DNA from 3 places in the Enterobacter sp. UPMP701 genome. Region 3 is predicted to be linked to each of the others. Evidence: riboswitches for the same ligand, from Rfam matches in the RefSeq annotation. Region 3 holds a riboswitch; each other region holds the start of a gene.
The links. A riboswitch is a leader RNA that binds a small molecule or an ion and turns the genes downstream of it on or off. The one in region 3 is predicted to bind thiamine pyrophosphate.
Positions count from the first base shown of each region.

Region 1: another riboswitch for thiamine pyrophosphate. It lies ahead of thiC (phosphomethylpyrimidine synthase ThiC); the one in region 3 lies ahead of thiM (hydroxyethylthiazole kinase).
Region 2: another riboswitch for thiamine pyrophosphate. It lies ahead of thiB (thiamine ABC transporter substrate binding subunit); the one in region 3 lies ahead of thiM (hydroxyethylthiazole kinase).

Region 1 covers NZ_JBSKJN010000024.1:4,793-14,705, forward strand. The annotation lists gene ACWKXT_RS23765 (HesA/MoeB/ThiF family protein) at 1-711, opposite strand, end outside; gene thiE (thiamine phosphate synthase) at 704-1,339, opposite strand; gene thiC (phosphomethylpyrimidine synthase ThiC) at 1,339-3,234, opposite strand; TPP riboswitch at 3,313-3,422, opposite strand; gene rsd (sigma D regulator) at 3,477-3,974, opposite strand; gene nudC (NAD(+) diphosphatase) at 4,070-4,843, shown strand; gene hemE (uroporphyrinogen decarboxylase) at 4,882-5,946, shown strand; gene nfi (deoxyribonuclease V) at 5,956-6,627, shown strand; gene ACWKXT_RS23800 (YjaG family protein) at 6,669-7,259, shown strand; gene hupA (nucleoid-associated protein HU-alpha) at 7,446-7,718, shown strand; gene ACWKXT_RS23810 (DUF1481 domain-containing protein) at 7,730-8,422, shown strand; gene purD (phosphoribosylamine--glycine ligase) at 8,490-9,782, opposite strand; gene purH (bifunctional phosphoribosylaminoimidazolecarboxamide formyltransferase/IMP cyclohydrolase) at 9,798-9,913, opposite strand, start outside.
Region 2 covers NZ_JBSKJN010000009.1:57,611-67,523, reverse strand. The annotation lists gene araB (ribulokinase) at 1-281, opposite strand, end outside; gene araC (arabinose operon transcriptional regulator AraC) at 619-1,464, shown strand; gene ACWKXT_RS17785 (DedA family protein) at 1,583-2,350, shown strand; gene thiQ (thiamine ABC transporter ATP-binding protein ThiQ) at 2,394-3,095, opposite strand; gene thiP (thiamine/thiamine pyrophosphate ABC transporter permease ThiP) at 3,079-4,689, opposite strand; gene thiB (thiamine ABC transporter substrate binding subunit) at 4,665-5,648, opposite strand; TPP riboswitch at 5,680-5,780, opposite strand; gene sgrR (HTH-type transcriptional regulator SgrR) at 5,817-7,472, opposite strand; gene sgrT (glucose uptake inhibitor SgrT) at 7,561-7,713, shown strand; gene ACWKXT_RS17755 (sugar efflux transporter) at 7,834-9,012, shown strand; gene ACWKXT_RS17750 (Hok/Gef family protein) at 9,229-9,381, shown strand; gene leuD (3-isopropylmalate dehydratase small subunit) at 9,473-9,913, opposite strand, start outside.
Region 3 covers NZ_JBSKJN010000003.1:135,550-145,462, forward strand. The annotation lists gene ACWKXT_RS09290 (glycoside hydrolase family 32 protein) at 1-856, shown strand, start outside; gene ACWKXT_RS09295 (hypothetical protein) at 906-1,376, opposite strand; gene ACWKXT_RS09300 (YadA-like family protein) at 1,536-2,564, opposite strand; TPP riboswitch at 3,208-3,305, shown strand; gene thiM (hydroxyethylthiazole kinase) at 3,341-4,111, shown strand; gene thiD (bifunctional hydroxymethylpyrimidine kinase/phosphomethylpyrimidine kinase) at 4,108-4,908, shown strand; gene ACWKXT_RS09315 (GntR family transcriptional regulator) at 4,951-5,697, shown strand; gene ACWKXT_RS09320 (PfkB family carbohydrate kinase) at 5,671-6,624, opposite strand; gene ACWKXT_RS09325 (ADP-ribosylglycohydrolase family protein) at 6,621-7,625, opposite strand; gene ACWKXT_RS09330 (nucleoside permease) at 7,622-8,899, opposite strand; gene fbaB (class I fructose-bisphosphate aldolase) at 9,150-9,913, shown strand, end outside.

The sequences.
Region 1 (9,913 bases), on a different contig from region 3:
GGCGCGGTGTAGCGCCAGATGGCGCCAGCCGCTGGAACGGGCATCGAACAGCCGCAGCATGTTGCGCTCCGTTTCCATGCCGCTGAGCAGCTTGATGGTCTCCAGAGCCTGCAACGTGCCCATCACGCCCACCACCGGACCAAGAACACCCGCCGTACGACAGTTGCGCTCTGGCTCGGCATCGTCCGGCCACAGGCAGCGATAGCACCCCTGCGCCCACGGCGGCGTCAGGACCATCATCTGCCCGCCGAAACCGACCGCGCTGGCGGTGATAAGCGGCGTATTTTCTGCCACGCAGGCGGCGTTGATCGCCTGACGCGTCGCCATATTGTCCGTGCAGTCCAGCACCGCGTCGGCAAGAGCGACTTCACGGCGCAGGCTTTCACCGCTGAGCCGCTCCTGCAGAGCAATCAGTTCGATATCCGGATTAAGCTGGTTCAGCCGCTGCCGGGTGATCTGCGCTTTAGGCTGGTTAATGTCCTCTGTCGTGAAGAGAATTTGCCGCTGAAGGTTGCTGAGGTGTACCTCGTCGTCGTCAGCCAGTACCAGCGTGCCCACGCCCGCACCGGCCAGATAGAGCGCGGCGGGCGCGCCTAACCCGCCCAGACCGACAATCAGCACCCGGCTGGCGAGCAGCGTTTGCTGCCCGTCGATGGCGATATCTTCCAGCAGGATCTGGCGGCTATAGCGCATAAAATCGCGGTCATTCATCGCCTGCTCCTGCCAGCTGTAAAAGCTGCGCGGTGGCGGCCTGCCAGTCTGCGGCTTGAGTGATGGCGCTGACGACGGCGATACTGCCGACGCCGGTCTCCAGCACCGCCGGAGCGCGTTCAAGGCTGATTCCACCGATGGCGACGGTGGGGTAATCGGCAAGGCGTTCGACGTGGCTCGCCAGCTGCGTCAATCCCTGCGGCGCGGACGGCATCTGCTTGGTTTGCGTCGGGAACACGTGCCCGAGCGCAATGTAAGAGGGGCGGGCCGCCAGCGCTATGTCGATCTCCATATCGTCATGCGTTGAAACGCCAAGGCGTAGCCCGGCTTCGCGGATAGCGTTCAAATCGGCTGTCTCCAGGTCCTCCTGACCCAGATGCACGCCGTACGCCTGGTGCTTAACGGCCAGCCGCCAGTAATCGTTGATAAACAGGCGGGCATCGTAACGACGCCCCAGCGCGATGGCTGCAACCACATCGGCTTCTACCTCTTCATCGCGTTTATCCTTGACGCGCAGCTGGAGGGTGCGCACGCCAGCCTCCAGCAGGCGTGCAATCCACTCCACGCTGTCCACGACCGGATAGAGCCCTAGCCGGAAGGGAACGGGGGGGAAATCAGGCTGGTACATTACGCCTCCTCTTTTTTGAGGTAGATTTCGCCGCCTTTGGCGCGGAAGGTTTCTGACATGTCCGCCATGCCGACTTCAATAGTCTGCGCGGCGGCGTAGTCGCGCACTTCCTGGCTGATTTTCATCGAGCAGAATTTTGGCCCGCACATGGAGCAGAAGTGCGCCACCTTTCCCGATTCCTGCGGCAGGGTCTCGTCGTGATAGGCGCGCGCGGTGAACGGATCGAGCGCCAGGTTAAACTGGTCTTCCCAGCGGAATTCAAAGCGCGCCTTCGACATGGCGTTATCGCGAATTTGCGCGCCCGGGTGGCCTTTCGCCAGATCCGCCGCGTGGGCGGCAATCTTGTAGGTGATCAGCCCCTGCTTCACGTCCTCTTTGTTTGGCAGGCCGAGGTGCTCTTTCGGCGTCACGTAGCAGAGCATGGCGCAGCCGAACCAGCCGATCATCGCTGCGCCAATGCCGGAGGTGAAGTGGTCATAGCCCGGCGCAATATCGGTGGTCAACGGTCCCAGGGTGTAGAACGGTGCTTCGTGGCAGTGCTCCAGCTCCTCGGTCATGTTGCGGCGGATCATCTGCATCGGCACGTGTCCCGGACCTTCAATCATCACCTGCACGTCATACTCCCAGGCGATTTTGGTCAGCTCGCCCAGCGTGTGCAGCTCGGCAAACTGCGCTTCGTCGTTAGCGTCGCGGATGGAGCCAGGACGCAGGCCGTCACCCAGCGACAGGGAAACGTCGTAAGCGGCGCAGATTTCGCAGATCTCGCGGAAGTGCTCGTAGAGGAAGTTTTCCTGATGATGGGACAGGCACCACTTCGCCATAATCGAACCGCCACGCGAGACGATGCCGGTCAGACGTTTCGCGGTCATCGGCACGTAGCGCAGCAGCACGCCCGCGTGAATGGTGAAGTAGTCCACGCCCTGCTCGGCCTGCTCCAGCAGCGTGTCGCGGAACGCTTCCCAGGTGAGGTTTTCGGCGATGCCGTTGACCTTCTCCAGCGCCTGATAAATCGGGACGGTGCCAATCGGTACCGGGCTGTTACGCAGGATCCATTCGCGGGTTTCGTGAATATAACGGCCAGTGGAAAGATCCATCACCGTATCCGCGCCCCAGCGCGTTGACCAGACCAGCTTTTCCACCTCTTCTTCGATGGATGACGTCACCGCCGAGTTACCGATGTTGGCGTTGACCTTCACCAGGAAGTTGCGGCCGATAATCATCGGCTCGGATTCCGGGTGGTTGATGTTGGCGGGGATAATGGCGCGCCCGGCGGCCACTTCGTCACGCACAAACTCCGGCGTGATGTTCTCCGGCAGGCGAGCGCCGAAGCCTTCACCCGGATGCTGGTAGCGCAGCACTTCGCTGCGGATACGCTCGCGGCCCATGTTTTCGCGGATGGCGATGAATTCCATCTCCGGCGTGACGATGCCCTGGCGCGCGTAGTGCAGCTGGGTCACGCATTTACCCGCTTTGGCCCGTTTTGGCGTCAGCAGGCCGGTAAAGCGCAGCTCGTCCAGACCGTCATCGGCCAGGCGCTCGTTGGTGTACGCCGAGCTGCGCACGCTCAGTTCTTCGCAGTCGTTACGCGCATCAATCCACGGCTGGCGAAGCTTTGCCAGACCCTGCTGCACGTTGATAGCAACAGAAGGGTCGCCGTACGGGCCGGAGGTGTCGTAAACCGGCACGGCTTCGTTGTCTTCATACTGCGGGTTATCTTTGCTGCCGCCGATAAGCGTCGGGCTGAGCTGAATTTCGCGCATCGGCACACGAATATCGGCCTGCGAGCCGGAAATGTAGATGCGTTTCGAGTTCGGGAAAGCGGTGCCTTCCAGGGTGTCGATGAAGTGTTGGGCCTGGGCGCGCTGTTCGCGGCGGGTCAGTTTTGTTGTAGACATAGCTCATTCCAAAAGTGAAGGACATGGCTTGTCAGACGACGGATGAAGCAAGAGAAGATCGCCCGTGGGCGATACAACAGCAGTGTGACTCTTGTTCCCTTCGCAGGTATTAGCCTGATCAGGTTCCGCGGATCCCGAATTAACGGTCTCAGCCCGTGCTTTCACACTGGGCACTCCGACAAGAAAAATTCCCCTCGTGAGAGGGGCGAATGATTGTAAATTACTCGTTAACGATTAAGAACTCAAGCAGGGCGCACGACGTTCTCTTCGTTGCTGATGTTCAAACCATTGTCCAGTACGAGGGCGATCAGCTTATCTTCCAGCGTGAATCGCTCTTCCAGCGCTTCGCCGAGATCGGAAAGCGCCTGCTGGAACTCAAGGTAGTTATCGTGATCGATAGCGTTCTCAAGCGTGGAATCGTAGTAGTCCATAATCTGCTGGGTGTTGGCTTCCAGCAGCGGACAAAGTTTGCTGGCCGCTAAATAGGGACTTGTCCCTTCCATTTCGCGGATAATGCGTTCATAAAGGTTGAAATGACCGTCGGAAAGGTAGTCGACCAGGCTCTGACAAAAATCATCCAGCGCTTTTTCATTCAGCCGCATAAAGGATTCTTTGCCAGGCTTAATACCGACCAGATTGTAATACGCGACGAGCAGATGCTTGCGCACATGTAGCCAGCGATCCACCAGTTTGTTACTTCCTCTAACGCGCTCAGTCAGGCTTTCTAGCTGGTTTAACATGGTCGACTCCGCAAAGTTTAGAATTGGATCTGCTTACCCAAAATGTAACCACAATGCTAACAACATGTCAGTGAAGCGAAGGTAGTGCAATAGATATGGATCGTATTATTGAAAAATCAGATCTGGGTTGGTGGATCGTCAGCCACGAACAAAAGTTGTGGCTGCCCGGTGGAGAAATCCCTTACGGTGCGGCAGACATTTTCGAACTTGTCGGCCAGCGCGCACTGAGGATCGGTGAGTGGCAGGGCGATCCGGTGTGGTTGATCCGGCAATCTCGCCGTCAGGATATGGGATCCGTTCGCCAGGTGCTTGATCTGGATGCAGGGCTGTTCCAGCTGGCGGGGCGCGGCGTGCAGCTGGCGGAGTTTTACCGCTCGCACAAATACTGCGGCTATTGCGGACACACCATGCACCCGAGCAAAACCGAGTGGGCGCTGCTCTGTGGCCACTGCCGCGAACGCTACTATCCGCAGATCGCGCCGTGCATCATTGTCGCTATCCGCCGGGATGATTCCATCCTGCTGGCGCAACATACCCGTCATCGCAACGGCATTCATACCGTGCTGGCCGGGTTTGTCGAAGTGGGCGAAACGCTGGAGCAGGCGGTGGCGCGCGAGGTGATGGAAGAGAGCGGAATCAAGGTGAAAAACCTGCGCTACGTGACGTCGCAGCCGTGGCCGTTCCCGATGTCGCTGATGACCGCGTTTATGGCGGAATACGACAGTGGCGAGATCGTTATCGACCAGAAAGAGCTGCTGGAGGCGAACTGGTATCGTTATGACGATTTGCCTCTTTTACCCCCTCCGGGTACGGTGGCGCGTCGGCTGATAGAAGATACCGTGGCGATGTGTCGGGCCGAGTATGAGTAGTGTTACACTGAGGCCATGACGCTTAAGGAACTGCAAAAATGACCGAACTGAAGAACGATCGTTATCTGCGTGCGCTGCTGCGCCAGCCCGTTGATGTCACCCCGGTGTGGATGATGCGCCAGGCGGGACGCTATCTGCCAGAGTACAAAGCCACGCGCGCGCAGGCCGGTGATTTTATGTCGCTGTGCAAAAACGCCGAGCTGGCCTGTGAAGTCACGCTTCAGCCGCTGCGCCGCTATCCGCTGGATGCCGCCATTCTCTTTTCGGACATTCTGACCATCCCGGATGCGATGGGCCTTGGGCTCTATTTCGAAACCGGCGAAGGTCCGCGCTTCACCTCCCCAATCAAAAGTAAAGCCGACGTGGATAAGCTGCCGATCCCCGATCCGGAAGGCGAGCTGGGCTATGTGATGAACGCCGTGCGCACCATTCGCCGCGAGCTGAAGGGCGACGTGCCGCTGATTGGCTTCTCCGGCAGCCCGTGGACGCTGGCAACCTACATGGTGGAAGGCGGCAGCAGCAAAGCCTTTACCGTGATCAAAAAGATGATGTACGCCGAGCCGCTGGCCCTGCATGCCCTGCTCGACAAGCTGGCGAAGAGCGTCACGCTCTATCTGAACGCGCAGATTAAAGCCGGTGCGCAGTCGGTGATGATTTTCGATACCTGGGGCGGCGTGCTGACCGGACGTGATTATCAGCAGTTCTCCCTGTATTACATGCACAAAATCGTCGACGGCCTGCTGCGTGAAAACGAAGGCCGTCGCGTGCCGGTGACGCTGTTTACCAAAGGCGGCGGTCAGTGGCTGGAAGCGATGGCGGCCACCGGCTGCGACGCGCTGGGTCTCGACTGGACCACCGATATTGCCGATGCGCGCCGCCGTGTGGGAGACAAAGTGGCGCTCCAGGGCAACATGGACCCGTCCATGCTCTATGCACAGCCTGCCCGCATCGAAGAAGAAGTGTCGACTATACTGTCTGGTTTCGGCCAGGGCGAAGGCCACGTCTTCAACCTCGGTCACGGTATTCATCAGGATGTACTGCCAGAACACGCTGGCGTATTTGTGGAGGCGGTGCATCGGCTTTCTGCCCAGTATCACAAGTAAGGAGTGGTTATGGATCTCGCGTCGCTACGCGCTCAGCAAATCGAACTGGCTTCATCGGTGATCCGCGAGGATCGTCTGGATACGGACCCTCCGCAGTACATAGGCGGGGCGGACGTCGGGTTTGAGCAGGGCGGTGAAGTGACGCGAGCGGCGATGGTGGTGCTGAAATACCCTTCGCTGGAGCTGGTGGAGTACAAGGTGGCGCGCATCGCGACCACCATGCCGTACATCCCCGGCTTTCTCTCCTTCCGCGAATATCCCGCGCTGCTGGCCGCGTGGGAGCAGCTCTCGCAAAAACCTGACCTGCTGTTTGTTGATGGGCACGGTATCTCTCATCCGCGTCGCTTAGGCGTTGCCAGCCACTTTGGGCTCCTGGTGGATGTGCCGACCATCGGCGTGGCGAAAAAACGCCTGTGCGGCGCGTTTGAGCCGCTCTCTGCCGAACCGGGCGCGCTGGCGCCGCTTATCCATAAAGGTGAACAGCTAGCGTGGGTCTGGCGCAGCAAGGCGCGCTGTAATCCGCTGTTTATCGCGACCGGGCACCGTGTGAGCATGGACAGCGCCCTGGCGTGGGTACAACGCTGCATGAAGGGCTACCGTTTACCGGAGCCGACGCGCTGGGCGGATGCCGTTGCCTCCTCGCGCCCGGCTTTTGTTCGTTGGCAGGAAATTCAGCCGTGATTCAGGTAAACTGCGGCTAATTTTCGATTCGAGACATCATCATGTTACAAAACCCGATTCATCTGCGCCTTGAGAAGCTGGAAAGCTGGCAGCACGTGACGTTTATGGCTTGCCTGTGCGAGCGCATGTACCCCAACTATGCCGCGTTCTGTAAGCAAACGGAGTTTGGCGAAGGCCAGATTTATCGTCGTATCCTGGATTTAATCTGGGAAACGCTGACGGTGAAAGACGCGAAGGTAAACTTCGACTCTCAGCTGGAAAAGCTGGAAGAGGCGATCCCGGCAGCGGATGATTTCGACCTGTACGGTGTCTACCCGGCCATTGATGCCTGCGTGGCGTTGAGCGAGCTGATCCACTCCCGTCTGAGTGGTGAAACGCTGGAGCACGCTATTGAAGTCAGTAAGGCATCCATTACCACCGTCGCGATGCTGGAAATGACCCAGGCAGGCCGCGAAATGACCGACGAAGAGCTGCGCGCTAACCCGGCCGTTGAACAGGAATGGGATATTCAGTGGGAGATTTTCCGCCTGCTGGCAGAGTGTGAAGAACGCGATATTGAGCTGATCAAAGGGCTGCGTGCAGACCTGCGCGAGGCCGGTGAGAGCAATATTGGTATAATTTTTAACCAATGAGACAACAAAACGTGATTTAACGCCTGTTTTGTCGCACCTCGACTCTTCCCTTCTGCCCCCCGTCTGGTCTACATTTGGGGGGCGAAAAAAAGTGGCTATCGGTGCGTGTATGCAGGAGAGTGCTTTTTTGGCATTTTCGTCGCACTCGATGCTTAGCAAGCGATAAACACATTGAAAGGATAACTTATGAACAAGACTCAACTGATTGATGTAATTGCGGACAAGGCTGATCTGTCTAAAGTGCAGGCTAAAGCTGCTCTGGAATCTACCCTGGCTGCTATTACTGAGTCTCTGAAAGAAGGCGATGCTGTACAACTGGTTGGTTTCGGTACCTTCAAAGTGAACCACCGCGCTGAGCGTACTGGCCGCAACCCGCAGACCGGTAAAGAAATCAAAATCGCCGCAGCTAACGTGCCGGCATTTGTTTCTGGTAAAGCACTGAAAGACGCAGTTAAGTAAGACGCGTGGCAGTGAACAGTTTTAACGAAGGGGCGGCAACGCCCCTTTTGTCATTCTGGCGTGGAACGCTCGCGCTGGCAGGCATGCTGCTGTTATCCGCCTGTAGCCACGACACCTCTCTGCCACCGTTCACGGCCAGCGGTTACGCTGACAACCAGGGTGCGGTGAGGATCTGGCGCAAAGATTCTGGCGGTGAAGTGCATCTGCTTTCTGCCTTCAGCCCGTGGCATAGCGGTAATACGTCGACCGCGGAGTATCGCTGGCAGGGAGATGACCTGTCGCTGATCGAACTGAACATCTACAGCAAGACCCCCGAACACGTGAAGGTGCGTTTTGACGACCATGGCGAGCTGAGCTTTATGCAACGCGAAGTCAGTGGTCAAAAACAGCAGCTTTCCAGCGATCAAATCGCCCTCTACCGTTATCGTGCCGAACAAATCCGTCAGACCAGCGATGCGCTGCGTCTGGGACGCGTGGTGCTGCGCCAGGGGCGCTGGCATAACGACGGGACGGTGACGACCTGCGAAGGGCAGACGGTCAAACCTGAGCTCGAATCCTGGGCAACAGAACACATTCAACGCCGTCAGCGTCATTCATCAATGGAGGTGAGTGTGGCGTGGCTTGAAGCGCCGGAAGGCTCTCAGCTGCTGCTGGTGGCGAACGAAGATTTCTGCACCTGGCAGCCGACAGAGAAAAGTTTCTAATTGTGCCGCGAGCAGTTCCCTCTCCCCTTAGGGGAGAGGGTTAGGGTGAGAGGAACAGACGCCTCCCTTATTCCCCCTGCTCCCGCGCAATCGCGCGATAACCGATATCCTGGCGGCTAAAGCTGCCGTTCCAGTGAATATCCGCCATCAGCGCATAGGCGCGTTTCTGCGCTTCTGCCACGGTATGGCCCAGCGCGGTCGCACACAGCACGCGACCGCCGTTGGTAAGCACGCGATCGTCGTCAGCCAGCTTCGTACCGGCATGGAACACCTTCGCGCCGTCAATTTCTTCCAGCGGCAGGCCGTGGATCTCATCTCCGGTGCTGTACTTGCCCGGATAGCCACCCGCAGCAATCACCACGCCCAGAGACGCGCGCTCATCCCACTCGGAGGTTTTCTCGTCCAGCTTACCTTCGCAGGCCGCCAGGCAGAGATCCACCAGGTCAGATTTCATGCGCAGCATGATCGGCTGGGTTTCCGGATCGCCGAAGCGGCAGTTGAATTCAATCACCTTCGGATTACCCTGTTTGTCGATCATCAGGCCCGCATAGAGGAAACCGGTGTAGGTGTTGCCTTCCGCCGCCATCCCTTTCACGGTAGGCCAGATGATGCGGTCCATGGTGCGCTGGTGCACTTCGTCAGTCACTACCGGAGCAGGGGAGTAGGCGCCCATCCCGCCGGTATTCGGGCCGGTATCGCCGTTGCCCACGCGCTTGTGGTCCTGGCTGGTGGCCATCGGCAGAACGTGCTCGCCGTCGACCATCACGATGAAGCTCGCTTCTTCACCGTCGAGGAACTCTTCGCTCACAATGCGGTGGCCTGCATCGCCAAAGGCGTTGCCCGCCAGCATATCCTGAACCGCGGCTTCCGCTTCTTCGAGCGTCATCGCCACGATCACGCCTTTACCGGCGGCCAGGCCGTCGGCCTTGATCACAATCGGCGCGCCTTTTTCACGTAACCAGGCCAGAGCAGGCTCCACTTCGGTGAAGTTCTGATATTCCGCCGTCGGGATGTTATGGCGCGCGAGGAAATCTTTGGTGAAGGCTTTGGAGCCTTCCAGCTGTGCGGCACCTTCCGTTGGGCCGAAGATTTTCAGGCCCGCCGCGCGGAAGGCGTCGACGACGCCAATCACCAGCGGCGCTTCCGGGCCCACAATCGTCAGGTCGATTTTCTCGCTCTGGGCAAAGCTCAGCAGCGCCGGGATATCGGTCACGCCGATAGCCACGTTCTGCAGCGCGGGTTCCAGCGCGGTACCGGCGTTACCCGGTGCCACAAAGACGGTATCAACCAGCGGAGACTGCGCCGCTTTCCACGCCAGAGCGTGCTCGCGCCCGCCGTTACCAATCACTAATACTTTCATTTTCTGCTCCGGGGATTAATGGCGGAAGTGGCGCATGTCGGTGAAGATCATCGCAATGCCGTGTTCGTCGGCCGCGGCAATCACTTCATCGTCGCGAATAGAGCCACCAGGCTGGATCACGCAGGTGATCC
Region 2 (9,913 bases), on a different contig from region 3:
GGGGCTGGCGTTGAGCCGGTGCTGTCGACGCCAATGCCCACGACATCGGCCCGCTGGGCGTCGGTCAGTTCGGCCAGTACGGTTTTGATCGCCGCTTCCATCGACTCGATGTAGTCGCGCGGGTGGTGACGGAACTGGTTGTTCGGCGCGTCGCAGTAGCGCCCCTCTTGCCAGCGCGGATACCACTCAACGCTGGTTGCTATCTCCTGGCCGGACGTACAGTCCACTGCCAGCGCGCGAACCGAGTCGCTGCCAAAATCGAGGCCAATTGCAATTGCCATGGTGTTGCTCCATCCAAAAAACAGGTATGGAAGAACATTAGAGACTGGGGGCGAAAATCGTCAGGCAGGATCCGCTAATCTTATGGACTAAATTGCTGTTGCGATTGAAAGTGTGACGCCGTGCAAATATTCAATGTGGACATTTCTGCCGCACTTATAGACACTTTTGTTACTGCTTATCTGCCCGTGCTGGCGGAGAAATCAGGGGGAAAGGCTGAAACATGGCGGACGTAAAAGAGGCGTGATGCTTTTTGGATCTTTTCGCGGGCCATTTTTAACCTGCTTTTAGTGATATGGACAATTGGTTTCCTTCAGGACCCTTGGGAGAACTGAATCTATGGCCGAACCGCAAAACGATCCCCTGCTGCCGGGATACTCGTTTAACGCGCACCTTGTGGCGGGACTGACCCCTATCGAGGCTGAGGGATATCTCGATTTTTACGTCGACCGACCGCTCGGCATGAAAGGGTATATTTTGAACCTCACCGTGCGCGGTGAAGGGGTCATCAAAAACGGCGATCAGCAGTTTATCTGCCGCCCCGGCGATATGCTGCTGTTCCCGCCAGGGGAGATCCACCACTATGGCCGTCACCCGGACGCCAAAGAGTGGTATCACCAGTGGGTCTATTTCCGTCCGCGCGCCTACTGGCAGGAGTGGCTGTCGTGGCCAGCCATTTTCGCGCAAACCGGTTTTTATCGCCCGGATGAGGCGCATCTGGCGCAGTTTCGTGAGCTATTCGCGCAGATTATTGAGGCAGGTCAGGCGGGCGGGCGCTATGCCGAACTGCTGGCCATAAACCTGCTCGAGCAGGTGCTGCTGCGCCGCATGGAGGCTATTAACGAATCCCTTAACCCGCCGCTGGACAACCGCGTGCGCGATGCCTGCCAGTACATCAGCGACCACCTTGCCGACAGCCAGTTTGATATTGCCAGCGTCGCCCAGCATGTGTGCCTGTCGCCGTCGCGGCTGTCGCATCTTTTCCGCCAGCAGCTTGGCGTGAGCGTGCTGAGCTGGCGCGAGGATCAGCGCATCAGTCAGGCAAAGCTGTTGCTCAGCACCACCCGGATGCCTATCGCGACCGTCGGACGCAATGTGGGCTTTGAAGATCAGCTCTATTTCTCTCGCGTGTTTAAGAAGTGCACCGGTGCCAGCCCGAGCGAATTCCGCGCGGGATGTGAATAAACGGTAAACATTCAGGTGAACTTCAGGAGCATCCTGTAAACTATTCAGACAATTGATGCCTTGACGCGGTGCGGGGCGCTAAGCAGAATCGCTGATTCGTTTTCTGACCGGAATAGTTATGCAGGCATTGCTGGAACACTTTATTACCCAGTCCGTTATGTACTCGCTCATCGCCGTGGCGCTGGTGGCGTTTCTGGAATCGCTGGCGCTGGTTGGGCTGATCCTGCCCGGCACCGTGATGATGGCGGGGCTTGGGGCGCTGATCGGCAGCGGTGAGGTCAATTTCTGGCAGGCGTGGCTGGCCGGGATTATCGGCTGCCTGCTGGGGGACTGGATCTCCTTCTGGCTGGGCTGGCGCTTTAAGAAGCCGCTGCACCGCTGGTCGTTTATGAAAAAGAACAAAGCGCTGCTGGATAAAACCGAGCATGCGCTGCACCAGCACAGCATGTTCACCATTCTGGTTGGTCGCTTTGTTGGGCCAACGCGCCCGCTGGTGCCGATGGTGGCGGGGATGCTGGATCTGCCCGTCGCAAAATTCGTGGTGCCGAATATTATCGGCTGCGTCTTCTGGCCGCCGTTTTACTTCCTGCCGGGTATCCTGGCGGGGGCGGCGATCGATATCCCTGATGGTATGCAAAGCGGTGAGTTTAAGTGGCTGCTGCTGGGAACGGCGGTACTGCTCTGGCTGGCTGCCTGGCTCTGCTGGCGCCTGTGGCGCAGCGCGAAAGCCAGTGTCGATCGCCTGACACGCTATCTTCCGCGCTCTCGTCTTTTGTGGCTGGCCCCGCTGACGCTGGGTGTGGCCGTTGTGGCGCTGATCGCGCTGATCCGCCACCCGCTGATGCCGGTATACGGTGAGATCCTGTTGAAGGTGGTGAGCCGTTAAGATTTATTCCCTCTCCCTGTGGGAGAGGGTCAGGGTGAGGGCATCAGACGGCACGAATGCCCAACAGCGAAGACGCCCCCGCTTTACCACTCAGCAGTTCTTCTGTACTTCCATCCCACAAAATACGTCCCTCCGCGATCACCACCGATCGCGGCGCGATGCGTACGGCATCTTCGATGCTATGCGAAACCATCAGCATCGTCAGTTGTTCGCGCTCGCAAACCTCTTCAACCAGCGAGAGCATCTCCTGACGCAGGGCCGGGTCGAGCGCCGAAAAGGGTTCGTCGAGCAGCAGCAGCGGCTGCTCGCGAACCAGGCAGCGCGCCAGCGCCACGCGCTGGCGTTGGCCGCCGGAAAGCTCACCCGGTAGTCTGTTGATAAACGCAGCCAGGCCCATTTGTTCGGCGATCGCCTCAAGCTTCTGACGCTGCGCAGCATTGAGCCTTAACCCCGGATCCATCCCCAGCGCGATGTTCTGCCACACCGTAAGATGATTGAACAGATTGTTTTCCTGGAACAGCATCGACACCGGGCGCTTAGCCGGCGGAGCGTAGGTATACTCGCCATTATCAATGACGATCGACCCGCTGGCAGGCTGCAAAAAACCGGCAATCAGATTGAGCAGGGTACTTTTTCCGGCTCCGCTGGGGCCAAGCACTGCGATTCGCTCTCCCTGTCGAACGGAGAGGGTAAAACGCATTGGCAGGTGCTCATAAAGCCAGGTTACATCAGTCAGTTTTAACATCACGCCCCGGAAGTTTTTCGATAACGGTAAATAACGCAAAGCACAGCACCAGCAGTAAAAGTGCCGTGACCGCGCCGTCCTGGCTGCGATAGGAGCCAATTTGCTGATAAAGCCAGAACGGCAGCGTGCGGAAATCTTCATTGCCAAAGAGCGCCACTACGCCAAAATCGCCAATCGACAGCACGCAGGCGAAGGCCAGCGCCTGGGCGAGCGGGCGTTTCAGCGCGCGGAGTTCCACCACTTTCAGACGCTGCCAGCCTTTCATGCCCAGCGACTGGCACAGCAAACTGTAGCGGCTATTGACGTCGCGCATCGGGTTTTCCAGCACCTTGAGCGCGTAAGGGATGGCCATCAGTGCGTTGGTGAAAATGACGATGCCGTCGGCGCTTTCCGGCAGGCCGATGGTGCTGTTGAACAGCAAAAAGAACCCTGTCGCCAGCACGATGCCCGGCATCGCCAGAATCAGCATGCCCGACAGCTCCAGCGCGTGTCCGGCTTTACGGGCATGTCGCGCGTACAGCTCGCGGCTGCTCCAGAGCAGCATCATGGTCAGTGTCACGCAGATTAACCCGGCTGCCAGCGCGATGCGCAATGAGGTCCACGTCGCTTGCCAAAGGACGGGCTGTTGCAGTACTGACAGCACGTTCATATTCAGACCATCAACGATAACGGCCAGCAGCGGCGGCAGCAGAAGCAGGAGCGCCAGCGCGATCAGCACAAAATCCGAGACGCGGCTGTGCAGGCTGTCCTGCGGATCGCGCCAGCCTGTAATGCTGTTGCTTCCTGCGGGAATCGCTTTGCTCAGTCGCTGGCTCAGCAACACCAGCACAAGGCAGCACGCCATCTGCACCATCGCCAGCAGCGCGGCGCGGCCCGGATCGTAGTCGTAACTTAAAGCCTGATAGATTGCCAGCTCGATGGTAGTAGCCTGCGGTCCGCCGCCGAGAGAGAGCACGGTGGCAAAGCTGGCAAAGCAGAGCATAAAGATCAGCGCGGCAACCGGAGCAATCTGGCGGCGCAGCCACGGCCATTCGACAAAGCGGAAGAATGACCAGCCGCGCATGCCGAGCTGGGCGGCAATCTGGCGCTGCTCGCCGGGGATATTCTCCAGCGCCTGCAAAAAGAGACGCGTCGCCATCGGCATATTGAAAAAGACGTGCGCCAGCAGAATGCCCTTCAGCCCGTAGGGAGAGAAGGTCCATTCCAGGCCTGAAGACGCAAAGAGCGAGGCCAGCCAGCCCTGGCGACCGTAGACGCTCAGGATGCCAAAAACGGCCACCAGCACGGGCAGGATCAGCGTCATGGCGCACAGGCGCAGCAGCGCCTGCCTGCCGGGAAAACGTCTGCGATACAGCGCCCGCGCAAGGAAAACAGCCGGGATCGTCGACAGCAGCGCGGAGAGGAACGCCTGCCAGAAGGAGAACCGGATAACATGCCAGAGATAGCTGTCGTGCCAGAGTGCGAGCAGGTCACTCTCTGGCGCGTTGAACCACAATGCAAGAAAAGCCCCCATGCTGACCGCCACCATCAATACGGCGGCGAGCAGCCCGGGAAGTAACCAGCCGGGAATCAACGGCTGACGGCGCGTTGCCATTCACTTACCCATGCTGAACGCTGCGCGGCGACCTGCTGCGGCGTAAACTCCAGCGAGGTGGTTGGTTTGGTCAACTGCTCGAAACCTGCGGGCAGCGCAACGCTGGTGACCGGATACATCCAGTTGCCCGCGGGAATGGCGTTCTGGAACGCTGGTGAAACCATAAATTTCAGGAACTTCTCGGCCAGCTCCGGCTGCTTGCTGGCGGCGGTGCGGGCAGCCACTTCCACCTGCAGATAGTGCCCTTCAGCGAAATTCGCGGCAGCATAGTTATCTTTCTTCTCGGCGATAATGTGGTAGGCCGGAGAGGTGGTGTAGCTCAGCACCAGATCGCTTTCGCCTTTCAGGAACAGGCCGTAGGCTTCGCTCCAGCCTTTGGTGACGGTAACGGTTTTGGCGGCCAGCTTCTGCCACGCTTCCGGCGCTTTATCCCCGTAGACCTTTTGCATCCACAGCAGCAGGCCCAGGCCCGGCGTGCTGGTACGCGGATCTTCATAAATCACGCGCCACTTCTGGTCACTTTCGACCAGCTCTTTCAGGCTCTTCGGCGGGTTTTTCAGCTTGTTTTTGTCGTAAACAAAAGCAAAGTAGCCGTAATCGAACGGCACAAAGGTGTCGTTTTTCCAGCCGCCCGGCACGTTAACGGCATCTGCCGCCACGCCGCTTTTGGTAAACAATTTGGTTTGCGTCGCGGCTTCCAGCAGGTTGTTATCCAGCCCAAGCACCACGTCGGCCTTGCTGTTTTTCCCTTCCATGCGTAGGCGGTTGAGCAGCGACACGCCATCTTCCAGCGCCACGAACTTCAGCTCGCAGTTGCAGTCGGCTTCAAAGGCTTTTTTGACTACCGGGCCAGGGCCCCAGTCGGCAGAGAAGGAGTCGTAGGTGTAGACCGTCAGGACGGGCTTAGCGAAAACAGGCAGTGCAACCAGCGCCAGCAGGGGAAGAACGTTTTTTAACACTTTGCACCTCAGGGTTGAGTGGCAAAGGATTTTGAGCGACAGCCTCAAATCCCTTCGCCGGCGTTATCCGGATCAGGTTCGACGGGTATTATCTCAGCGCACATCATTGATGCAGCACCCCGTTGAGAACGGCAGTATTGTAATGATTTGGTGAATATTACGAAAGCGTTATGGCTCCGGCGGTGCAAACCAGGCGGATTTAAAATCAAACCAGCCCAGGGTGTTCATCCGCAGGCCGCGCATACTGCGCTGGCCCTGAATCATCAGCCAGTGGTGGATCAGCGGAACGATTGCCTGCTCCGCCATCAGCTGCTGGCACCAGACAGCCAGATTCATCTCGCCCGCCCGCCATTGGGCGGCATCCTGCTGCCAGTCTCGATCGATGCAGTGCTGGATCAGCGGGACTTCGTAAAGGTGCGAGAAGAGCGAGAAATCGAGCGGCAGGGTAAAGTTGGCGCTGTTGAGCCAGATATCACTGGTGATATCCCCCTGGTGCCATTCGTCATAGTCGACTTCGTTGACCTCCAGCGTGACCCCCTCGGCCGCCAGCAGTCGGGTCATGATTCTGGCAATAAACCGATGCTCTACGTGCTCGCGGTAGTAGGTCAGGGTGATGGACTCCAGTCCTGCGGGTTTGTCGCAGTGCACCGGGCGGGCGTGGTGCCAGCGCGGAAGCAGGCCGTACGCCGGGAACCAGTATGTCTGGTACTGCTCTTCCGCATGGTAAATCAGATTGGAAGGGGACAAAACGTGGCTAACCCACTTGCGGACGGCCTGATTTGCTCCACGGTTGGTGCGGCGGTCAAACAGGAGATAATAGCATCCTTCCTCCAGGCGACTTTCCACGGCTTTTTCTCCCGTGGTGGGGCCTTCCAGCGTCAGCCCGCAGCTCAGGTCTTCATTGAGATCCGGTAATACCCAGACGTTCACTTCGTCGATCAGCGCCCGATAGCCAAAGTAGTCGTCGAACGCGCGGATTTTCAGCTGATTGCTGTTATTGCGGGACACGGAGTAAGGCCCGGTGCCAATCGGCAGGCTGGCAAAATTGTTCATTGATTCCCACTCGCCGGGCAAAATCATCGACGGCACGTAGCCCAGCAGCCAGGGAAGCCACTTATCCTGCTGCGACAGCTCAATATCCAGCGTCCATGCCGTGGGAGAGTGGATCCGCGAGATGTGCGAATAGAGCGGAAGCGTGCGGGCGCGTTCCAGAGAGGCGATGACGTCACTCATTTCCAGCTCGCGGCCATGGTGGAAGTGAATGCCCGGGCGTAAAAAGAAACGCCAGTGCAGGGGAGAAAGCTGCTGCCAGTGGTGGGCGATATCCGCTTCCAGTTCCCCGTTTTCCTCATTTATGCGCGTCAGGCCGCTGAAAATTTGTCGGGCCATGTGGGTTTCAGAACGCCGTAATGCCGTGCCGGGCAACAGATTTTTCATCGGACGGTAGTAGAGCACCCGCAGAATATGCCGACCCTGGCGAAAGCTGCGCCCAAGGTGCGAGACCAGCATCTGGCGCACGGCGGCTTTGTCGCCCACCAGCTGTACCAGCTGATCGATGCGATCCTGCTCAAGCAGATCTTCCGCCCGCTGCTGCTGCAGCGCCAGACCGGTATAGAGGAAGGTCAGGCGCGAGCGCCTGCCGCGTCCCGCTTCGGCTTCCCAGTTCAGCCAGCCCTGCTGCTGCATGGTGTTGAGCAGCGTGCGCATATGTCGGCGTGAACAGTTGAGCAGGTCAGCCAGCTCGTTCAGCGTGGTCTCCTGCGATTGCCCCTCGCAGCACTGCCAGAGGCGGATAAATTGTTGTTGCAGACGACCAGAAGGCATAAAAGGGGAACTCCTGACAAAAAACCAGCAATTTATTTATCCCTATATTAGGCCAATAATTCTTCCCGATGAAGCGAGGAGGTAAATTATGAAGAGGTCTACCGCACGTCAGTTTTATCAGCAGTACTTTTCAGCGACAAAGGGAGTGTCCTGGCTGGCCCGCCAGTGTGCAGAGCAACGGCTGAAAACGTTAGAAGAACTGATGCAGTGGGACGTTACGAAACCGACCTCTTCCCGCTAACTCGCCTCGATCATGTGTGACTGAGTATTGGTGTTTATCACCCGCCAGCAAAATGTTTTTGCTGGCTTTTTTCGTTTATTCTTTCACCCAATTTCGATTCGCTTTCACAAGGACTTGCGCATGCTGTGGTTGATGACGATGGGGCGACGCCTGAACGGCGTGTACGCCGCTTTTATGCTGGTGGCCTTTATGATGGGCGTGGCAGGGGCGCTTCAGGCACCGACGCTGAGTCTGTTTCTCAGCCGCGAGGTGGGGGCGCAGCCGTTTTGGGTGGGGCTGTTTTACACCGTCAACGCGATTGCCGGGATCCTGGTCAGCCTCGCGCTGGCGAAACGATCCGACAGCCAGGGCGATCGCCGTAAGTTGATCCTCTTTTGCTGCGCGATGGCCGTGGGCAACGCGCTGCTCTTTGCCTTCAACCGCCACTACCTGACGCTCATCACCTGCGGCGTGCTGCTGGCCTCTCTCGCGAATACCGCCATGCCGCAGCTCTTCGCGCTGGCCCGTGAATACGCCGATAACTCGGCGCGGGAAGTGGTGATGTTCAGCTCGGTGATGCGCGCACAGCTCTCTTTGGCGTGGGTCATTGGCCCGCCGCTGGCATTCATGCTGGCGCTGAACTACGGCTTTACCACCATGTTTTCCATCGCTGCGGGGATTTTTGTCATTAGTCTGGTGCTGATTGCCTTCGCGCTGCCCTCTGTCGCCCGGGTTGAGCAGACGACGGATAAGCCCATCACCCAGGTGAGCGGCTGGCAGGATAAGAACGTCCGGATGCTGTTTATCGCCTCCACGCTGATGTGGACCTGCAACACCATGTACATCATCGATATGCCGCTGTGGATCAGCAGCGATCTGGGTCTGCCGGACAAGCTCGCGGGGATCCTGATGGGCACCGCCGCCGGGCTGGAGATTCCGGCGATGATTCTGGCGGGGTATTACGTTAAGCGCTTCGGAAAACGCCGGATGATGATCGTCGCCGTGGCGGCCGGGGTGCTTTTTTACGCAGGGTTGATCCTTTTCCATTCGCGTGAAGCGTTGCTGGCGCTGCAGCTGTTTAACGCCGTGTTTATCGGGATTGTTGCCGGGATCGGCATGCTCTGGTTCCAGGATCTCATGCCCGGCCGCGCCGGCTCCGCGACCACGCTGTTTACCAACAGCATTTCGACGGGCGTTATTCTGGCGGGTGTGATTCAGGGGGCGCTGGCGCAAAGCTATGGGCATGCCTCGGTTTACTGGATGATTGCGGCGATTTCGGTGGTGACGCTTGGGCTGACCTGCCGGGTCAAGGATGTTTGATTCTGGAAGGCGGCTTCACGAAATGAAACGACTTTCTGACAGGAGCAGATATGGCGCATAGAGTGCGTGGCGGGTGCTTGAGGCTGTTTGCCTCAGGCTTTCGCAAGAGGCAAACAGTGGAGAGTCCCACATCAAAAAACTGATGGGGAGACCAACTTCACAACCCACATTGCGAGGTTAGTCTCTTCATTGTCGAAAAGCAATAAGGAGGCTGGAATGCCAAAACGTACTCTGCTGTTAGGTTTGTTTCTGATCTGTACGACGCTGTTGATCTTCACCTGGATGGTGCGCGACTCGCTGTGTGAGCTGCACTTCAGACAGGAGAAAACAGAGCTGGCGGCAGTGTTGGCTTACGAAGCAAAACGTTAGCGGTATTGGCGGGGAAATTTCCCCGCCTCTCCAGAGTGGTTGAGCCTCAACGCACCCTTATCAATGGCCCGCGTCCTGCGGGCCATTGCCGTTAGCCCATAAACGCAGGCTGTTTTTTCTCGTACGCGGAGATGGCGTCTTCGTGCTGGAGCGTCAGGCCAATGCTGTCCAGGCCGTTCAGCATGCAGTGACGGCGGAAGGCATCAATGCTGAAGCTGTAGGTTTTATCCCCGGCTTTCACCACTTCCGCTTCCAGATCCACCTCAAACGATATGCCCGGATTTGCCTGCACCAGCGCAAACAGCTCATCGACCTGCTCGTCGCTCAGCGTGACCGGCAGCAGCTGGTTGTTGAAGCTGTTGCCGTAGAAGATATCCGCGAAGCTTGGGGCGATAACCACCTTAAAGCCGTAATCGGTCAGCGCCCAGGGCGCGTGTTCACGCGAAGATCCGCAGCCGAAGTTTTCGCGCGCCAGCAGAATGGATGCCCCTTTGTATTCCGGGAAGTTCAGGACGAATTCCGGGTTCGGCAC
Region 3 (9,913 bases):
CGAGTGGCAGGATATGAGCGTGCTTGCGGTGGCTGAAAAAGAGATGGGTTACATGTGGGAATGCCCGGACTTTTTCACCCTCAATGGTAAACGGGTGCTGATGTTTTCACCTCAGGGGCTGGCGGCAGAAGGCTTCAAAAATCGTAATCTTTTCCAGAGCGGCTACCTGCTGGGCGAGTGGCAGCCCGGTCAACCTTTCGTGCGTGAAGGGGAATTTGTGGAGATGGATCGCGGGCATGATTTCTACGCACCACAAAGCTTCCTGACGCCCGACGGCCGCCGCATTGTTATCGGCTGGCTGGACATGTGGGAATCCCCCCTTCCGGAACAGCAGGATGGGTGGGCTGGCATGCTCTCTTTACCGCGTGAGCTGTCGCTTAGTGAGGATAACCGCCTGCAAATGCGGCCAGCCAGAGAAGTCGAAAGCCTGCGAGGGGTGTGGTTCCCCTGGCCGGTGAGCACGCTCAACAATCAGCAGATCCCTCAGGTGGAAAACTGTAATGCGATGGAGGTCATTCTGCAGTGGGATTGCGCTAACAGCAGCGCGGAGCAGTACGGCATTCGTCTTGGCGACGGATTACGCCTCTACGTGGATGCGCAGATGCAGCGCCTGGTGCTGGAGCGTCACTATCCGCAATATGGCTTGTGTGGGACCCGAAGCGTCGCGCTTAACCTGAACGACACGCTAAGCCTGCGCCTGTTCTTTGACTGCTCGTCTGTGGAGGTGTTTGTCAATGAGGGCGAGGCGTGCCTCAGCAGCCGTATATATCCTGATGCCGAGTGCCGCGAGCTGGCGTTGTTTGCCTGGGCGGGGAGCGCGTCGCTTATTGATGCCGGGGCGTGGCAGCTAGAGTAATATGTTAAGGCCTGCAAATGAAAAAGGCGACAGGTGTCGCCTTTGTTTTCTATTTAATCTTTGTTGCGTAGCCTACAAACTTTCCTTCTTTACTCACCGCTAATTTGCCTTTAGCGGGATAGTAAATGAAGGTGTATAGCCCTTGGGAATACACTTTTGCCTGAGGTTCGTTTTCATCCAGCGCGCCCAATACACCATCGACATCCAATATCTCACCTTTAATCGTGATCTTCATTCCTTCCCATTTAAAGGCGTAAACCGTTTTAGCTGCCTGAGCATGTTGTTTCGCGTCTTTTTTAGCCCAGATCCCCGTGCCCGCAGCGGCATCACGCGCGTTCGCCCATGCTGCATTTTGTGCAGCTTCATTGTAAGCATTCTGGCGATTTTGTTCGGCCAGGTAGCAGGTATCATTGCTGATACCCTGTCGCTCACATTCGGCCATGCGCTGAGCAGGTGACGTACACGCAGAAAGCAGGATGGTAGCACCAGTTATTAATACTGCTAAGAGTGACTTTATCATTACGATGATACCTTAGATGACATATATTCGATAAAAGAAGGTTTAATTGCCGCAAATATAATAAGCCTGATACATAATACCTAACCATGCGCCAACGATAATAAGTATCAGGTACAATATTACAGAGATAAGAATGTATTTTGTCATGCTGGTTATTTATTAAAAGCCGATCCCTACGCCGACTGAAGCTCCCATGTTATTTGCTGTGTCATCAGAGAAGCTCACTTTACCAACCATATGTTCGTTAAAGTTAACCGACGCCCCAACTGCTAAAGCGCTTTCACCGTTGTAAGTCGCGCCGCCAGCCGAGAACATCACGCGCTGATTCGTTTGCACCTGAGGTAAACCGGCCATCGCCATCGCGCCACTGATACCTGCGTTTGCTTCTTTCTTATTATTATCGACTTCCTCACGTAGCGATCTAAATTGCTGGTTAGTGTTGTTATTCAGAGCCTGTAATGTCTGTTTGGTAGCCTGCAGTTTCTCAGCCTCGGCAGTAATAGCCTGGCTATTAGTTGCGACTTTAGCTTGCGTTGCCGTATCTACCTGCGTTCGTGTCACGGTGGTCATCACGCCATTTTTTCCATCTTGGCCATCTTTACCATTCGCTCCGTCACGTCCGTTAATTCCAGCAACGCCTTGTGCGCCTGTATCGCCTTTATCACCTTTAGCGCCATCTTTTCCATCTACGCCGTTAGTTGGTTTTGGTGCATTCTCAAGAGCTAAGAGGCGGCTATCTTGCACAGCGTTAACTGTTTCAATATGAGTAATTGCAGTTCCGTTAGTAAGCACGCCTTTTAACGCCACATCACCTTTTGTATTAGCAGTGTCAGCAAGAGCGCCTGCTAATTTAGCTTCCTGATCTACCTGAGAAACAGTCGTTTGAAGAGAGGAAATATCAGAGGTGTTAGTGCTGATATTATTTTTACTTACGTTGATCTCGTCTTGCATGCGGTCACGATCGCCCTGCAAGTTATAGATTTGCCCGTCTTGTGTTGCGTTTTCAGCTTTCATATTATCCAGATTATAAGCGGTATTATTAGTTCCCTGAATCTGAATGAAAGTACCTGAGTTGGTTACGTTATCGTTAAGGTCGACGTTTACATCAGCAGCTTTAGTTACATTCATAGAACAAGTCAAAATAACACCCGATACAAAAGCAGTAACGGCATTTTTAGCAACTTTCATTTTAAAAGCACTCATCATTTAAAAAGTAAAAATGGGTAAGGCTAGCTATCCTGGCGTGTTGATGTAACGTCTGGTTACGCCTGATTAAAATAACGGGGTTACGTAGAATTTTGAATAAATCACTTAATTCGTAACGTGCAGTAACTATCAATTAATGCGAGCATTTAGATATTGATCTAAATCATAAATGACATGAATAGCCAAAGTGACTTTTTACGGGGGTGATGCAAAATATCTCAATGTTTACATTAACTTATAAGGTGTGCAGCCTAATACCTGTTTCGTGGTAACACCTTGATTGAGAGGCTAAATGTTTAACGGGGTTAAACGGTTTGGAACTCACTTTATATTTCATTCGAAATGATATTCAATGATTAATGAAGCATAAAATAGACTAACTGAAAACGAAAAAAATTATGTTAGTAGAGCTATTTCTTAAACGCTGAAAAAGTCGGTGTTTTTTGGACGTAATGGAAATGTTATAGAGAATGGTGTTGATTCAAAGGAGTGGCATAATAGTCCTGTAATTATCGCTGCTAGCCTTATCTTTTGCACCTGTTCTGCATGAAGAAGCGATCCCCGAAAGGGCGCTTGCGTCAGCATGAAACTTGCCCTAATCTGGCAAAATGTAAGCTAATACTTACCATATGACTCGGGGTGCCCTTCTTCGTTGAAGGCTGAGAAATACCCGTATTACCTGATCTGGATAATGCCAGCGTAGGGAAGTCAGATGCCTTCCCGGTCATCGCTTCTTCACGCAAGGCAGGAGCGAACCCATGCAGCCTGACCTGCTCGATTTACACGTTTTACAACACTTCCGAACCCGTTCTCCGCTGACCCACTGCATGACCAACGACGTCGTACAGACCTTTACGGCCAACGTTTTGCTGGCACTGGGGGCATCCCCGGCGATGGTGATTGACGCAGAAGAGGCTGAACATTTCGCTTCGATCGCCGATGCGCTGCTGATTAACGTCGGCACGCTGACCTCGCCGCGCGCACAGGCGATGCGTCGGGCAATAGAAAGCGCGGTGGCGGCAGGGAAGCCCTGGACGCTGGACCCGGTTGCGGTGGGTTCCCTGACGTTCCGCACCCGTTTTTGCCATCAAATCCTGGCTCTGAAACCGGCCGCCATTCGCGGTAATGCCTCCGAAATCCTGGCCCTTGTCGGTATGAGTGCGGGCGGGCGCGGCGTCGATACGACCGACAACGCCGCCAGCGCGTTGCCAGCCGCTCAGGTATTGGCCCGCCAGACCCATGCCATTGTGGTCGTCACCGGCGAGGTGGACTACATCACTGACGGAGAGCGGACCCAAACGGTAACGGGCGGAGACCCGTTAATGACCCGCGTGGTAGGAACCGGGTGTGCGCTTTCTGCCGTTGTGGCGGCGAGCTGCTCGCTGCCGGGCGACCGGCTGGATAACATTGCCGCGGCCTGCGGATGGATGAAACGTGCCGGAACGGTAGCCGTGACAGCCTCTCGTGGACCAGGCAGTTTTGCCAGCGCGTTTCTGGATGCGCTCTACGCGCTGGAGGAACAGGCATGAAGCGAATTAACGCCCTGACCATTGCCGGTACCGACCCCAGCGGCGGCGCGGGCATCCAGGCCGATCTGAAAACCTTCTCCGCGCTGGGTGCCTATGGCTGCTCGGTGATCACCGCCCTGGTGGCACAAAACACGCACGGGGTGCAGTCGGTCTACCGTATCGAGCCGGATTTTGTTGCCGCGCAGCTGGATTCGGTGTTCAGCGACGTCCGAATCGATACCACCAAGATCGGCATGCTGGCTGAGACGGACATTGTGGAGGCGGTGGCCGAGCGCCTTAAACGCTATCAGGTGCAAAACGTGGTGCTGGATACCGTCATGCTGGCAAAAAGCGGCGATCCGCTGCTCTCCGCCTCGGCCGTGGCGACGCTGCGTCATAAGCTGCTGCCGCAGGTGGCGCTCATCACGCCCAATCTGCCGGAAGCCGCCGCGCTGTTAGGCACCTCGCACGCAAAAACTGAACGTGAAATGAAGGAGCAGGGGAAAGCGCTGCTGGCGATGGGCTGCGGTGCGGTGCTGATGAAAGGCGGGCATCTGGATGATGCTGAAAGTCCGGACTGGCTTTTCACCCGTGACGGCGAACAGCGTTTTACGGCCCCGCGCGTGCAGACCAAAAACACCCACGGCACGGGGTGCACTCTCTCTTCCGCGCTGGCGGCGCTGCGCCCGCGGCATGACTTCTGGGCCGATACGGTGCGCGAAGCGAAAATCTGGCTCTCGGCCGCACTTGCCAAAGCCGATACTCTGGAGGTGGGTCACGGTATTGGGCCGGTTCACCATTTTCATGAATGGTGGTAAGCCTTATACTGGCAGGAAACACCACGCCTGAGAAAAACAGAGATGGAACAAGCGCATACCCGGTTAATCGCCCAACTGAATGAACGGATCGCCGCGCCGGACAACACGCCGCTGTACCTGAAATTTGCCGAAACGGTTAAAAACGCGGTTCGCAGCGGCGTGCTGGAGCACGGGAATATCCTTCCCGGCGAGCGCGATTTAAGCCAGTTAACCGGGGTGTCGCGCATTACCGTGCGGAAAGCGATGCAGGCGCTGGAGTCTGAAGGCGTGGTGACGCGGGCCCGGGGCTACGGGACGCAAATCAACAACATCTTTGAATATTCGCTCAAGGCGGCGCGCGGGTTCTCACAGCAGGTAGTGCTGCGCGGCCAAAAGCCCAATACGCTTTGGGTCAACAAACGGGTGGTGAAGTGCCCGGATGAGGTGGCCAATCACCTTTCACTTCCCCCGGAGAGCGAGGTTTTCTTGCTTAAACGCATTCGCTACGTTGACGACGACGCGGTGTCTATTGAAGAGTCCTGGGTGCCGGTCGGGCTCATTCCCGATCCGGATGCGATTGGTATTTCGCTGTACGACTATTTCCGCAGCCAGAATATCTTCCCCCAGCGCACCCGTTCACGGGTCAGCGCCCGCATGCCGGACAAGGAATTTCAGGCGCACATCAAAATGGATGACAAAATACCGGTACTGGTGATCAAGCAGGTTGCGCTTGACCAGCAGCACCGGCCGATTGAGTACAGCATCAGCTACTGTCGCAGCGATCTATACGTCTTTGTGTGCGAGGAGTAATTCGTCGCGAGTCGGGGCGCAGTCGCCGCCCCGGTGGCTGACCACCCAGGACGCCACGGCATTACCCAGCAGTACAGCATCTGCCAGCGACCATCCCGCCGCCAGCCCGGCAAGCGTTCCGCCCGCGTGGCTGTCGCCTGCGCCGATGGTGTCTACGACCTTGGCGGGAAACGCGGGAACAACGCCCGAGACGTCACCGTCATACCACGTAGCACCGTCTTTATCGTGACGCACAATCAGTGCGGCACCGAAGCGCTGCTGCCACTGTGCGCCGAGGGTTTCCACCTCCATTCCCAGTCTTTCAGCGGCAAGTTCCGCTTCCTGACGATTGAGTGACACAATCGGCCTGCAGGCCATAATGCGCGCCATCAGCGCATCGGGAATATCGGCAATGCGTGGGCCGAAATCAATAAAGGCCGTTACGTGTTGCAGCCCTTCAAGCCAGCCCGTCAGCAGCTCGCCGCTCGGCGAGGCCAGCTGGTAACCGGACAAATAGACAAGGCTGTTGTGCGGAACGTGAAGCTCGTCAAGCCAGCGCTGCTGCCACTGGTTTTCCACGCCGCTAAAGGACATAAAGGTGCGCTCGCCGTCAGGCTCCACCAGTGCCAGACACCAGCCGTTGTCGCCGGTTTCGGCCTCCACGGCGCTGTGCAGATCCTGCTTCGCCATCGCGTTGCGGATGATCTCCGCCCACACCCCGTGACCGACGGGAAGGGCGTTTTGCGCCGCAATGCCGAGCCGTTTCAGGGCGATGGCAATGTTCAGCGCGCAGCCGCCGATGTTCACGCCCTGCTGTTTGAGCTCAATATCGCACCCGCGCCAGGGCAGGGCGTAGGCGTCGGCGATGACGTCAATCACCGCCGCGCCCAGCACCGTTACCGGACGCGTGGCGTGCAGGGTGTCGAGACGTTGGGCAAATGCGTTCATACGCCCTCCCTTTGCTCCCTGAAGTGCAGCAGTTTCTCGCAGTAGTGACCAAAATCGAGCTGGTTGACGGTGTCGAGCTCGGCCTTCAGCGCCGGGTCAATCGCCTGTACGCCATGAAGCGCGCCGCAGATGGCCGTCGCCATCGCGCCAATGGTATCGGTATCGCCACCCAGGTTGGCGCATAAAATCGCGCAGCGGTTCGGGTCGGTTCCCGCCAGCTCGACCATTGCAATGGCCGCCGGAACGGATTCGATAGTGCTGGTTCCTGCGCCAGTGAGCTGATAAATCTGCTCGCTGGCGGAGTCGATACCGTTGGCTTCCCGCACGGTCTTAAGCGCCAGCTCGATGCGTGCTGCCAGCGACGCGCTGAAGGTGGTGGTTTTCTCCTCCTGCGCATAGCGGGCGATGCCCGGAAGGGCATCGACGATGTTCTGCCAGCGTTCCCCGTCGATGGCGCGGGAAACCGCCCAGGCAATCACCACCGCGCCGGCAATGGCAAGATCCGATTTATGGGTCGGACTGGAGGCCAGCGCCACCTGCTCAACAAAGTGTTCCAGGCGCGTGGCCGGAAGCAGGCAGCCAAGCGGGGAAGCGCGCATCGCCGCCCCGTTGGTCACGCCGTTATTTTCCAGCTCGCTGACCGGCTTGCCGTCGCGGATCGCATTAAGCGCGATTTTCGACGTTGGGCCGAGCACGTTCTTATTAAACGCGTCAAAATCGAGCGCCCAGTTCAGGATATGCTTACCGATAACGTCCGCGTTAATCTCCCCGTCGCACTCGATGATCGCATCGGCCAGGCACAGCGCCATTGAGGTATCGTCGGTGAACTCGGCCTGTTTGAAATAGCAGGCCGCATTGTTCTCTGCCGGGCCGGGTAAGAAGCGGTCGATCCAGCCGAAGTGCGCCTTGACGCGCTTTCTCGGCCACAGCTCCGACGGCATACCCATCGCATCCCCTAACGCCTGGCCGTAAAGGGCCCCGAGAATACGGTCTTGTTTCATTTAACTTCCCCTTGTGTCAGCGCGGTATCGCCATCAACCACCTCAATTGCGGTGATCTCTTTATCCGATTCGCGGAAAAACAGCATAAACAGCACGGCAATCACGGCAATCATGACTGCACCAAATGTCCACATTCCGGCCCAGTTGAAGGTCAGCCCATTCACCGGCTCTTTGTAAGCGAACATTTTTTCCATCATCACGCCGCCCAGGCGGTAACCCAGCAGGCTACCAAACCCCTGACAGCACAGCGTAATCAGGCCTTGCGCGGCGGTGCGCATATGCACCGGCGCTTTTTTATCCACGTAGATGTACGCGGTGACGTAGTAAAAGTCGTAGCTCACGCCGTGCAGCAGAATGCCAAGGAACAGCAGGGCGTAGGTAAAGTATTGTTCCGCACCGCCGTAAACGAAGAAGCCATAGCGGATGGCGGCGGTAATCAGGCCCAGCAGTAAGACCTTCTTAATACCAAAGCGTTTAGTAAAGAACGGCAGAGCGAGCATAAAGAAGATTTCAGAGAACTGGCCGAGCGTCATCCAGCCGGTGGCGTTTTTCATCCCCACTTCGGTGAGATAGCCGTTGGCGAAGATGTAGTAGAAGGCCAGCGGCATGGCGAACAGGAACGAGCAGAAGAAGAACACCAGGAAGTTTTTGTCGCGCAGAAGAACCAGCGCATCCAGCCCCAGCATGACTTTGAAATCCAGCTTGCCGGTACTTTTCGGTGGCGTGTTCGGCAGGAACAGGGCAAAGACGCCAAGCAGGGCGGAGCTGGCGGCGGTCATCAGCAGGGGAATATTGGTATCAGAAATGTCGCTGTAGCCCAACATCTGCGGCAGGAATCCGCATGCCAGGCCCGAGGCGATCCAGCCGATGGTGCCCATCACGCGAATGCGCGGGAAATCGGCCTCGACGTCGTCCACGTTGGCGAAGGCAATACTGTTGGTCAGCGCGATGGTCGGCATATAGGTCAGAGAATAGACCAGCAGCAGCGGGAAGAAAGTGCTGAACTGGGTTTGCCGGGCGGCGAAGTACATCAGAATGGCACCGGCGAACATCAGCACTGACAGCACTTTCTGCGCAGCGAAGAAGCGGTCCGTCAGCGAGCCGACCAGGATCGGGGAGAGGATCGCGGCAATCGCGGTACAGGCGTAAGACCAGCCAATTTCCCCGGCGGTAAACCCGCTTTTACTCAGCCAAAGCCACAGCGGCACAAACCACGCGCCCCAGATAAACCATTCAACAAACATCATGAATGACAGTTGGACTTTCGTTTTCATTTTTTAATCCTGCATGTCAGAGAGGGTACGCCTTTAACATACCATTCAATAATACCTTTTAAATACCTTTGTGGCGATTGTTTGATCAATGTAACAGTTTTGTTGTACACGAATCGAGCCAGCAGATTGTGCTGAAAAAAAATGCAAATGGTGGAAAATCTGTTAAGTCGGTACCAGGCTTAGTCTGCCCATAAAAGATGGGACTGGATAAACACACACCGACACGACGTCGGACTTACGGGAGTATCACATGACTGATATTGCGCAGTTGCTTGGCAAAGACGCCGACAGCCTTTTACAGCATCGTTGTATGACCATTCCAGCCGACCAGCTGTATCTGCCTGGTCATGACTATGTTGACCGCGTGATGGTGGATAACAACCGTCCGCCTGCGGTTCTGCGAAACATGCAGACGCTCTTTAACACCGGGCGGCTCGGCGGCACCGGGTATCTCTCGATTCTGCCGGTAGACCAGGGCGTTGAGCATTCGGCGGGCGCCTCCTTTGCGGCGAACCCGCTCTATTTTGATCCGAAGAACATCGTAGAGCTGGCGATTGAAGCGGGCTGTAACTGCGTGGCGTCCACTTATGGCGTGCTGGCCTCCGTGTCGCGTCGCTACGCCCACCGCATTCCGTTCCTCGTGAAGCTGAACCACAACGAAACCCTCAGCTATCCTACCGAGTATGACCAGACCCTCTACGCCAGCGTCGAGCAGGCGTTCAATATGGGGGCGGTTGCCGTCGGGGCGACGATTTACTTCGGCTCTGAACAATCCCGTCGTCAGATTGAAGAGATCTCCGCGGCGTTTGAGCGCGCGCACGAGCTGGGTATGGTGACCGTGCTGTGGGCCTACCTGCGTAACTCAGCGTTCAAAAAAGACGGGGTGGATTACCACGTCTCCGCTGACCTGACCGGCCAGGCGAACCATCTGGCGGCGACCATTGGTGCGGATATCGTGAAGCAGAAAATGGCCGAGAATAACGGCGGCTATAAGGCGGTGAACTTTGGTTACAC